Linked DNA regions of Dehalococcoides mccartyi 195. The main gene of each other region encodes a partner of the protein of the gene in region 2 in a complex. Links are inferred from orthologs where the notes say so. Each region holds a gene or a part of one and is shown on either strand. Other genes may lie near its edges.

Region 1 (3,544 bases), 550 kb from region 2 along the record:
GTACAAGGGCAAAATCCGTTTTTTCCTGAGGCGTGCATCTATCCGGGGCAACAGCGGGGCGTCAGTTCTGGCATATTCCGCCGGACGGTATGGCAGGCGTTCAATATGGGCTATCTGCTCCTGATAATCAGGCAGGGACGCAATGTAGGCTAAAAATTCGGTAGTTTCCAAAAGCCTTTATCCTAAACCGCCATTATTTCAATCTGAAAATCACGTATAACCACATCAAACCCGCCATCAGTCACAAAAGCCAATACTTTATTCAGTAACTGGTCAGCCACCACAGCACTGTTGCTGATACAGCTTATACCAATAACCGCCGTCTTCCATCTGTCCATTTCTTCGGCTTCGGCTACCGAAAGATTAAAACGGTTTTGCAACTGCCTGATTAACGGCTGAATAATCTGGCGTTTGCCCTTCAGCGAGGTATTTTCAGGCAAGTCCAGCCACAGTTTTAATATACCGGCGTGCAAACTCACCCAAACACCTCTTTTAAAGCCCTTAAATGAATATAGCGTTACCCATATATTACGTCAAGTAAACACTTGCCGGAATATGGTATATTATACCTAAATATAGCGCATTTGTTTTACAACACAGGTACAGTGTGATATAATTTTGACTTTAAATTGAGTAGAATAACATAAGGGGAATAAGTTTGGACAAACAGGAAAAATCTCTGATTATCAACGAATTCAAAAAGAGCGAAAACGATACCGGCTCTACTGAAGTGCAGGTAGCCTTGCTCACTGCCCGTATTCACCAGTTAACCACCCACATGATTGCTAATAAACATGACTTTCATACCAAGAGAAGCCTGCTTACTTTGGTTGGCCGCCGCCGCCGCTTGCTCTCATACATGCGCAACAATAACGGGGCCGGTTATCAGGAGCTTATTGCCAATCTTGGCCTTAGAAAATAAATATTGCCAAAGGCAAATAACCCTGTAAGGAGATTACGTTATTGATAACTGCCAACTCATTTGAACGAACTATTGGCGGCAGAAAACTTACTATAGAGAGCGGGAAAATGGCCCGCCTTGCAGATGCCGCAGTAACTATCCGCTATGCGGATACCGAATTACTGGTAACACTTTGTGCTGCCAAAAAACCGCGCGAAGGGGTGGATTTCCTCCCCCTGACTATAGACTACGAAGAGCGGATGTATGCCGCAGGCAAAATCCCCGGCGGGTTTATCCGCCGCGAAGGACGCCCCAGTGAACAGGCTATTTTGGCCGGACGTCTGACAGACAGACCTCTCCGCCCCCTTCTCCCCAAGGAGTGGCGGAATGAACTTCAGATTATTATCACCGTAATTGCCTCAGACAAGGAAAATGACGCTGATATCTGGGGTGTGGTAGGTGCTTCAACCGTTCTTACCATGTCACAAATACCCTACGAAGGCCCGGTGGGAGCCAGCCGCGTAGGTTATACAAACGGCGAATTCGTGCTTAACCCCACCTTTGCCCAGCTGGAACAAAGCCAGATGGATTTGGTGGTAGTCAGCACCCGTAAAGCCGTAGTTATGATTGAAGCCGGGTCTAAGGAAATTCCCGAAGACCTTATGATTAAAGCGATTGAGTTTGCCCATCAGGCAAATCAGGAGCTTATTGACCTGCAGGATGAAATCCGCGCCAAGCTGGGCAAGGAAAAACTGCCGGTGCCGGTGCTGGAAATACCCGAAGAAGTCAAAGCAGCGGTAGCCGCCTTTGTAAAAGGGCGAGTAAACGAAGCCCTGAGCCATCAGGATAAAACCCTCCGTGAAAATGCGGTTGAAGCCCTTCAGAGCGAACTGGTTGAAGCTTTGGCAGAGACATATGCCGAAGGCGATATTCTGGCCGCTTATGATAAAGAAATCAAAAAGGCTATCCGCTCAACTATACTTGAAAAAGATATCAGGGTAAACGGACGGGGTATTAAGCAGCTCCGCCAGCTGGACGCTGAAACAGGTATTCTGCCCCGCGTTCACGGTTCAGCTTTGTTCACCCGGGGTGATACCCAGGTTATGGCCATTACCACACTGGGTTCTTTGCAGGAAGCCCAGCAGCTGGACGGCTTGAGTGCCGAAGATACCAAGCGTTTTATGCTTCACTATAATTTTGCCCCCTTCTCTACCGGTGAAGTTAAGCGTTCCGGCTCCCCCGGACGGCGTGAAATCGGTCATGGTGCTTTAGCTGAAAGGGCTTTGGTGCCTGTCCTGCCCACTCCCGAAGAATTTCCCTATACCATTCGTATGGTAGCTGACGTAGTCGGTTCATCAGGCTCTACTTCTATGGGCAGTGTCTGTTCGTCCAGTTTGTCACTTATGGATGCAGGTGTACCAGTTAAAAAAGCTGTTGCCGGTATTTCCATCGGCCTTATTACCGGTGAAAATGATACCTACTGCACCATTACTGATATTGAAGGTATTGAAGATAACTACGGCGATATGGATTTCAAAGTTGCCGGTACCCGTGACGGCATAACCGCCATACAGGTGGATATGAAAGTCAAGGGTATCAGCTTTGACGTTATCCGTGACGCTATCTACCAGGCCAAAGAAGCCCGCTATACCATACTGGAAGTAATGGACAAGGCTCTTGCCCAGCCCAAGACCGAGCTTAGCCCTTACGCCCCCAGAATGTACAAGATAAGCATTGACCCCTCCAAGATTGGCAGTGTTATCGGCAGCGGCGGCAAGACCATCCGCTCTATTATTGAGCAGACCAATACCACCGTTGATATTGAAAATGACGGCACAGTGGTCATCGGTGCTACTGACGAAGCTTCGGCCCAAAAAGCTATAAAGATAATTGAAGACCTGACCAAAGATGTAGAAGCCGGCAGTGTTTATACCGGTAAAGTTACCCGGATAATGACCTTTGGTGCTTTTGTTGAAATCCTGCCCGGCAAAGAGGGCATGGTACACATAAGCGAACTGGCCGACCACAGAGTGGAAAAAGTGGAAGACGTAGTTAAAGTGGGTGACGAAATAACAGTAAAGGTAACTGAGATTGATTCACAGGGCAGAATAAACCTGTCACGCCGGGTCATTCTCAATCCCAATGCTGTTCCCATCTCCCGCAACCGTGATTCCCAGCCGCGCCGTTCCGGGCCTTTCCGCCCTCAAGACCGGTCTAACTCATAATATATTAGGAGGCGCTATGACACCTATAAAGGTTGTAGTTCACGGTGCCTCAGGCAAAATGGGCCAGGAGGTCTTAAAGACCCTGTGCCAGGAAAATAACCTTCTTCCGGTGGGAGCAGTGGACATACGGGCAAAAAGCCCTGCCCTGCCCCTGCCGGACGGAAGCGGCTCTATCCCCTATTCGGCAGACCTCTCTTCCGTTCTTTCGCAGACCAAGCCGGATGTAATGGTAGATTTTACTATTGCCAAAGCTTCCATGCCTGCTATCCGCATTGCCGCCGCCCACAAGGTTAATCTGGTTATAGGCACTACCGGCTTTTCGCCTGAGGAAATATCAGAAATTGAACAGCTGGCTAAAACTAATGATATCGGCATTATAGTTGCACCCAACTTTGCCCTTGGTGCTATAATAATGGTT
Region 2 (4,672 bases):
GATTGAAACCTTAAAGCTCATTGATGACTGCCAAAGCTGTTACGAAGCTGCTTTGGGGTATCTGTCCTATCGCCCCCGCAGCCAGTCTGAGCTGGCCCAGAAACTGGTTAAGCGGGGATTTTGCAGCCGGGATATTGACTCCATACTGGCCAAGCTGAAGGAGCAGGGGCTGGTAGATGACCAGGCTTTTGCCCAGTTCTGGCATGAAAACCGCCAGTCATTCCGTCCCCGCAGCCGCAGCCTGACTTCACAGGAACTCAAGAAAAAGGGTATATCTAATGAGATAATTGAAAACGTGGTAAACACTGTTGATGACGTGGACAGTGCTTACCGGGCAGCCCTGACCAAGGCAAAAAACCTGCCCAAAGATAATTACCACCTGTTCCGCCAGCGCCTCAGCCAGTATTTGCTGCGCCGCGGATTCGGCTACGAGGTAATTAACCGTACCGTTTCCCGCCTGTGGGATGAATGCGGAAACGGTAACACAGACGAATTGTAAGTCTTACATAGTTACGGCTCTCTGATACCCCCGTTGAAGAGAGCTTCTAAAAGAAAGGGGTTTATATATATATGTTGGAATTCTTTATGGAGACAGCGCCGACAACAACTACCGGCCTGCCTTTATCTGCCATTCTGGCCATCTTTTTCAGTTTTATTATAGGTATTGTCTTCGGCGGTATGGCCCTGTTTGTATTCAGGGGCTTTATTATGAACCGCCAGCTCCGTATCGCCCAGCGCAAAGCAACCAAAATGCTGGCGGACTCCAAAGTGGAAGCTAAAGATGTGCTGGTGGAAGCCAAGCGCGAAGCTGACAAGGCCCGCAATTCCGCCGAAGCTGAACTTAAAGAACGCCGTTCTGAACTGGCCAAGCAGGAAAACCGGGTTATGCAGAAGACCGAAGCCCTGGACCGCAAGCTTGAAAACCTGGAACAGCGGGAACAGTCCTTAACCAACCGGGAAAAAAGTATTGATGAAACACAGTCCCAGATTGAAGAAATACGGACAGCCGAACTGAAGCGTCTGGAAGAAGTGGCCAGCATGACCACTGAACAGGCCAAGTCAAGTTTGCTTGAGATGCTGGAAGGCGAAATGCAGCAGGAAACCTCCCGCCGATTGCGTGAGTGGGAGATAAAAATCAAGGCTGAAGCGGATGAAAAAGCCCGGGAGATTGTTTCCCAGGCTATCCAGCGCTGTGCCTCTGACGTAGTTACCGAAACCACTACCAATGTCGTACCCCTGCCCAGCGATGAAATGAAGGGCAGGCTGATTGGCCGCGAAGGCCGCAATATACGGGCGCTGGAACAGGCAACCGGAGTAGACCTTATTATAGATGACACCCCGGAGGCAGTTACTATCTCCAGTTTTGACCCGGTACGGCGGGAAATTGCCAGACAGGCACTTTCCAAACTTATTATTGACGGGCGTATCCACCCGGCCCGCATTGAAGAAGTGGTAGCAAAAGCCAAAGAGGAAGTGGAAGCCGCCATGATAGCTTCCGGCGAACAGGCCGCCTATCAGGCAGGCGTTCACGGACTGCGGCCTGAAATCATAAAGGTAATGGGGCGGCTGAAATACCGCACCAGTTACGGCCAGAACGTGCTTCAGCACAGTATAGAGGTAGCCCAGATGTCCGGCATGATAGGCAGCGAGCTGGGGGTAAATGTTACCCTTGCCAGACGGGCCGGCTTCCTGCATGACATAGGCAAAGCGGTTGACCGTGACGTGGAAGGCACCCATACCCAGATAGGCGCAGACATGGTCAAGCAGTGGGAAAAATCACCCGAAGTTATCAAGGGTGTGGCTGAACACCACTTTGACACCCCCACCGTTTCCATCTGGGGTTTTATCGTATCTGCCGCAGATGCCATTTCTTCGGCCAGACCCGGTGCCCGCCGCGAATCACTGGAAAACTACATCAAACGCCTCAAGGCTCTTGAAGAGATTGCCGACAGCTTCAAAGGGGTTGAAAAATCCTTTGCCATACAGGCAGGGCGCGAAGTGCGCATCATGGTCAAACCTGAGGAGATTGATGACCTGGGTGCTATGCGGCTGGCCAGAGATATAGTCAAGAAGATTGAAGACGGGCTGGAGTACCCCGGACAGATTAAGGTTACTGTTATCCGGGAAACCCGGTCTGTAGACTTTGCCAAGTAGGGCAGGTAGTAATGAAGATACTGGTAATCGGTGATGTCATCGGCAAGCCGGGGCGGGATGCCCTGCGGGATATCTTGCCGGGACTGAAACAGGAATACAAGATAGATTTTACCATTGTAAACGGAGAAAATACGGCCGGGGGGATTGGCATAACCCCGGCCACTGCCCAGGACCTGATTTCGGCCGGGGCAGACGTAATCACCACCGGCAACCACGTCTGGAAGCACCGTGACATAGCCACGGTGATGGACGAGGAGAGCCTGCCGGTTATCCGCCCTTTAAACTACCCTCCGGGCGTACCCGGACAGGGTTATGTCCTTAAAGACAAGGTTTTAGTGGTAAACCTGATGGGGCGTACCTTTATGTACGATATAGACTGCCCCTTCCGCAGTATTGATGCCCTGCTGTGCAAACTGAATTTCAAACCGGCTGCCATTATTGTGGATTTCCATGCCGAAGCCACCTCTGAAAAAATGGCGCTGGGTTTCTATCTGGACGGGAGGGTAAGTGCCGTTCTTGGCACCCATACCCATGTGGCCACCTGTGATACCCGTTTGCTGCCCAAAAACACCGCCTATGTCAGTGATATAGGCATGGTAGGGCCTATTGATTCCATAATAGGGGACGAACCGGATGCGGTTATCCAGCGTTTCCTGACCGGCATACCCGGCCGCCTGAGTGTAGCCCAGGGCAGGGTCATGCTGAATGCCGTGGTAGTCACCGTAAATACCAAAACCGGACTGGCCACAGGTATAGAACGCATTTACAGGGAGATAAGCTAAACATGTCTTCCAAAGTAGATTTGCATATCCACACCACCGTTTCAGACGGTGTCCACTCACCAGAGAATATTGTTGCCAAAGCCGCCAAAGTCAATATGGAGTATATTGCCATATGTGACCATGACAATCTGGGCGGGGTTGGCATTGCCATAGAAGCCACCCGTAGGTACCCCAAACTAAGGGTCATACCCGGCGTGGAGATAAGCACCGACTACAGCGGCGGGGATGTCCATATTCTGGGGTATTTTGTAGATTACCAAGACCCGGTTCTGAATGATACCCTGACCGAAATGCGCCGCTCCAGAGTGGAACGCGCCCGTGATATGGTCATAAAGCTTAACGGGCTGGGTATGGAAATAAGCTGGCAGAGGGTTTCGGAAATTGCCGGTGAAGGTACAGTGGGACGGCCGCATATTGCCACCGCCATGCTTGAAAAAGGCTATATCCAGAACATGGGCGAGGCTTTTGACAAGTACATAGGGCGGGGAGGGCCTGCCTATGTGGAGCGGATAAAAATGAACCCCGAAGAAGCGGTCCGGCTGGTACTTTCCTGCGGGGGCATACCGGTCATGGCTCACCCCCTGACCATAATGGACCATGAGCCTATGGTGGAACGGCTGGTTCAGGCCGGGCTGATGGGCCTTGAATGCCACTACGGGGGGTTTAACCCCCAGCAGATAGACGGGCTGGTAAAGCTGGCTGGCAAACACCACCTGCTCACTACCGGCGGCAGCGATTATCACGGTCTGGACGAACTTACCGAAACACCCATCGGCGGGGCGGAAGTACCCTTGCAGGATGCCAAAAAGCTGATTGCCAAAGCCCGCCAAATAAAGGCCAAAGGGCTGGCGGAGGATATGGAATGAGCCTGGTATTTATAATCATGGCCATAGCCGGTTATCTGGTAGGGGCTATCCCCATGGCCTACCTGCTTTCCCGCTGGCGCAGGGGCATAGATATACGCCGTTACGGCAGCGGCAATGTGGGGGCTTCCAATGTTGTTAAAACCGCCGGCAAGAGGCTGGGGCTGGCTGTTTTTATTTTTGATGTTTCAAAAGGGGCTGTGATGATACTCCTGTCCGGCGCTTTGGGACTGGCGCTCTGGCAGCAAATAGTAGTCGGTTTGTTTACTATTGCCGGGCATAACTGGCCGGTCTTTCTCCGCTTTAACGGGGGGAGGGGTATTGCCACCTCACTGGGAGTGGCTCTGGTAATGGCACCCGTTCCGGCTTTGATAGCTTTGGGAACAGCCATCGCCTTTGGTCTCTTCAAAAAAATGGCTCCGGGGGTGTTTCTGGGGGTGGCCGCACTGCCGTTTATGTCAGGCTATTTTCACGGGTTTTTTGGCATCCGGGAATACCAGACTATTAGCTGGGGCTTTATAGGAATTTTTCTAATCATGGTTACCCGCCGCCTGATGGCACCTGACAATGAATATGCCCATACCGTTTCCAAAGCCGAGCTGATATTTAACCGCATGTTTCTTGACCGGGATATAAGAAGCCGCTCCGTCTGGATAAACCGGAATTCTGCCCCCGCTGAGGAAAGCCCGAATATTTTATAATCCTGTTTTGCCTAAGCAAAGAATATTTCCGCAGGCAACTGCCCGGTCTATCAGTTAAAGCCGCAGATAGTTTTCAGCACGCACCCCTGACACACAGGCTTGACCCTGCAATGCTCTTTGGCATGCCTGACTACTAGGGCATGGTATTCGTTAAAAACCGCGGCATCAGCCG

Evidence for each region. The genes of interacting proteins can lie anywhere in the genome.
Region 1: rny (region 2) and DET_RS05045 share a complex: the UniProt entries of both Bacillus subtilis proteins name them as parts of the possible RNA degradosome complex. The link is inferred for Dehalococcoides mccartyi 195 from one-to-one orthologs.

What each region holds. Positions count from the first base shown.
Region 1 is NC_002936.3:888,329-891,872, forward strand. The notes cover bases 553-3,544. They hold DET_RS05045 (polyribonucleotide nucleotidyltransferase), read left to right. Parts: upstream 553-963; coding sequence 964-3,126; downstream 3,127-3,544. Other genes in these bases: rpsO (30S ribosomal protein S15), read left to right, coding at 659-922; dapB (4-hydroxy-tetrahydrodipicolinate reductase), read left to right, coding at 3,143-3,544. Outside these bases: DET_RS05030 (DEAD/DEAH box helicase), read right to left, coding at 1-171; DET_RS05035 (DUF503 domain-containing protein), read right to left, coding at 183-479. UniProt on the Bacillus subtilis protein: Involved in mRNA degradation. Catalyzes the phosphorolysis of single-stranded polyribonucleotides processively in the 3'- to 5'-direction. Necessary for competence development in Bacillus subtilis.
Region 2 is NC_002936.3:1,440,141-1,444,812, forward strand. Bases 1-2,862 are described here. They hold rny (ribonuclease Y), read left to right. Parts: upstream 1-570; coding sequence 571-2,154; downstream 2,155-2,862. Other genes in these bases: DET_RS08210 (regulatory protein RecX), read left to right, coding at 1-499; DET_RS08220 (TIGR00282 family metallophosphoesterase), read left to right, coding at 2,166-2,862. Outside these bases: more of DET_RS08220, read left to right, coding at 2,863-2,936; DET_RS08225 (PHP domain-containing protein), read left to right, coding at 2,939-3,802; DET_RS08230 (glycerol-3-phosphate acyltransferase), read left to right, coding at 3,799-4,500; DET_RS08235 (endonuclease III domain-containing protein), read right to left, coding at 4,551-4,672. UniProt on the Bacillus subtilis protein: Endoribonuclease that initiates mRNA decay. Initiates the decay of all SAM-dependent riboswitches, such as yitJ riboswitch. Involved in processing of the gapA operon mRNA, it cleaves between cggR and gapA.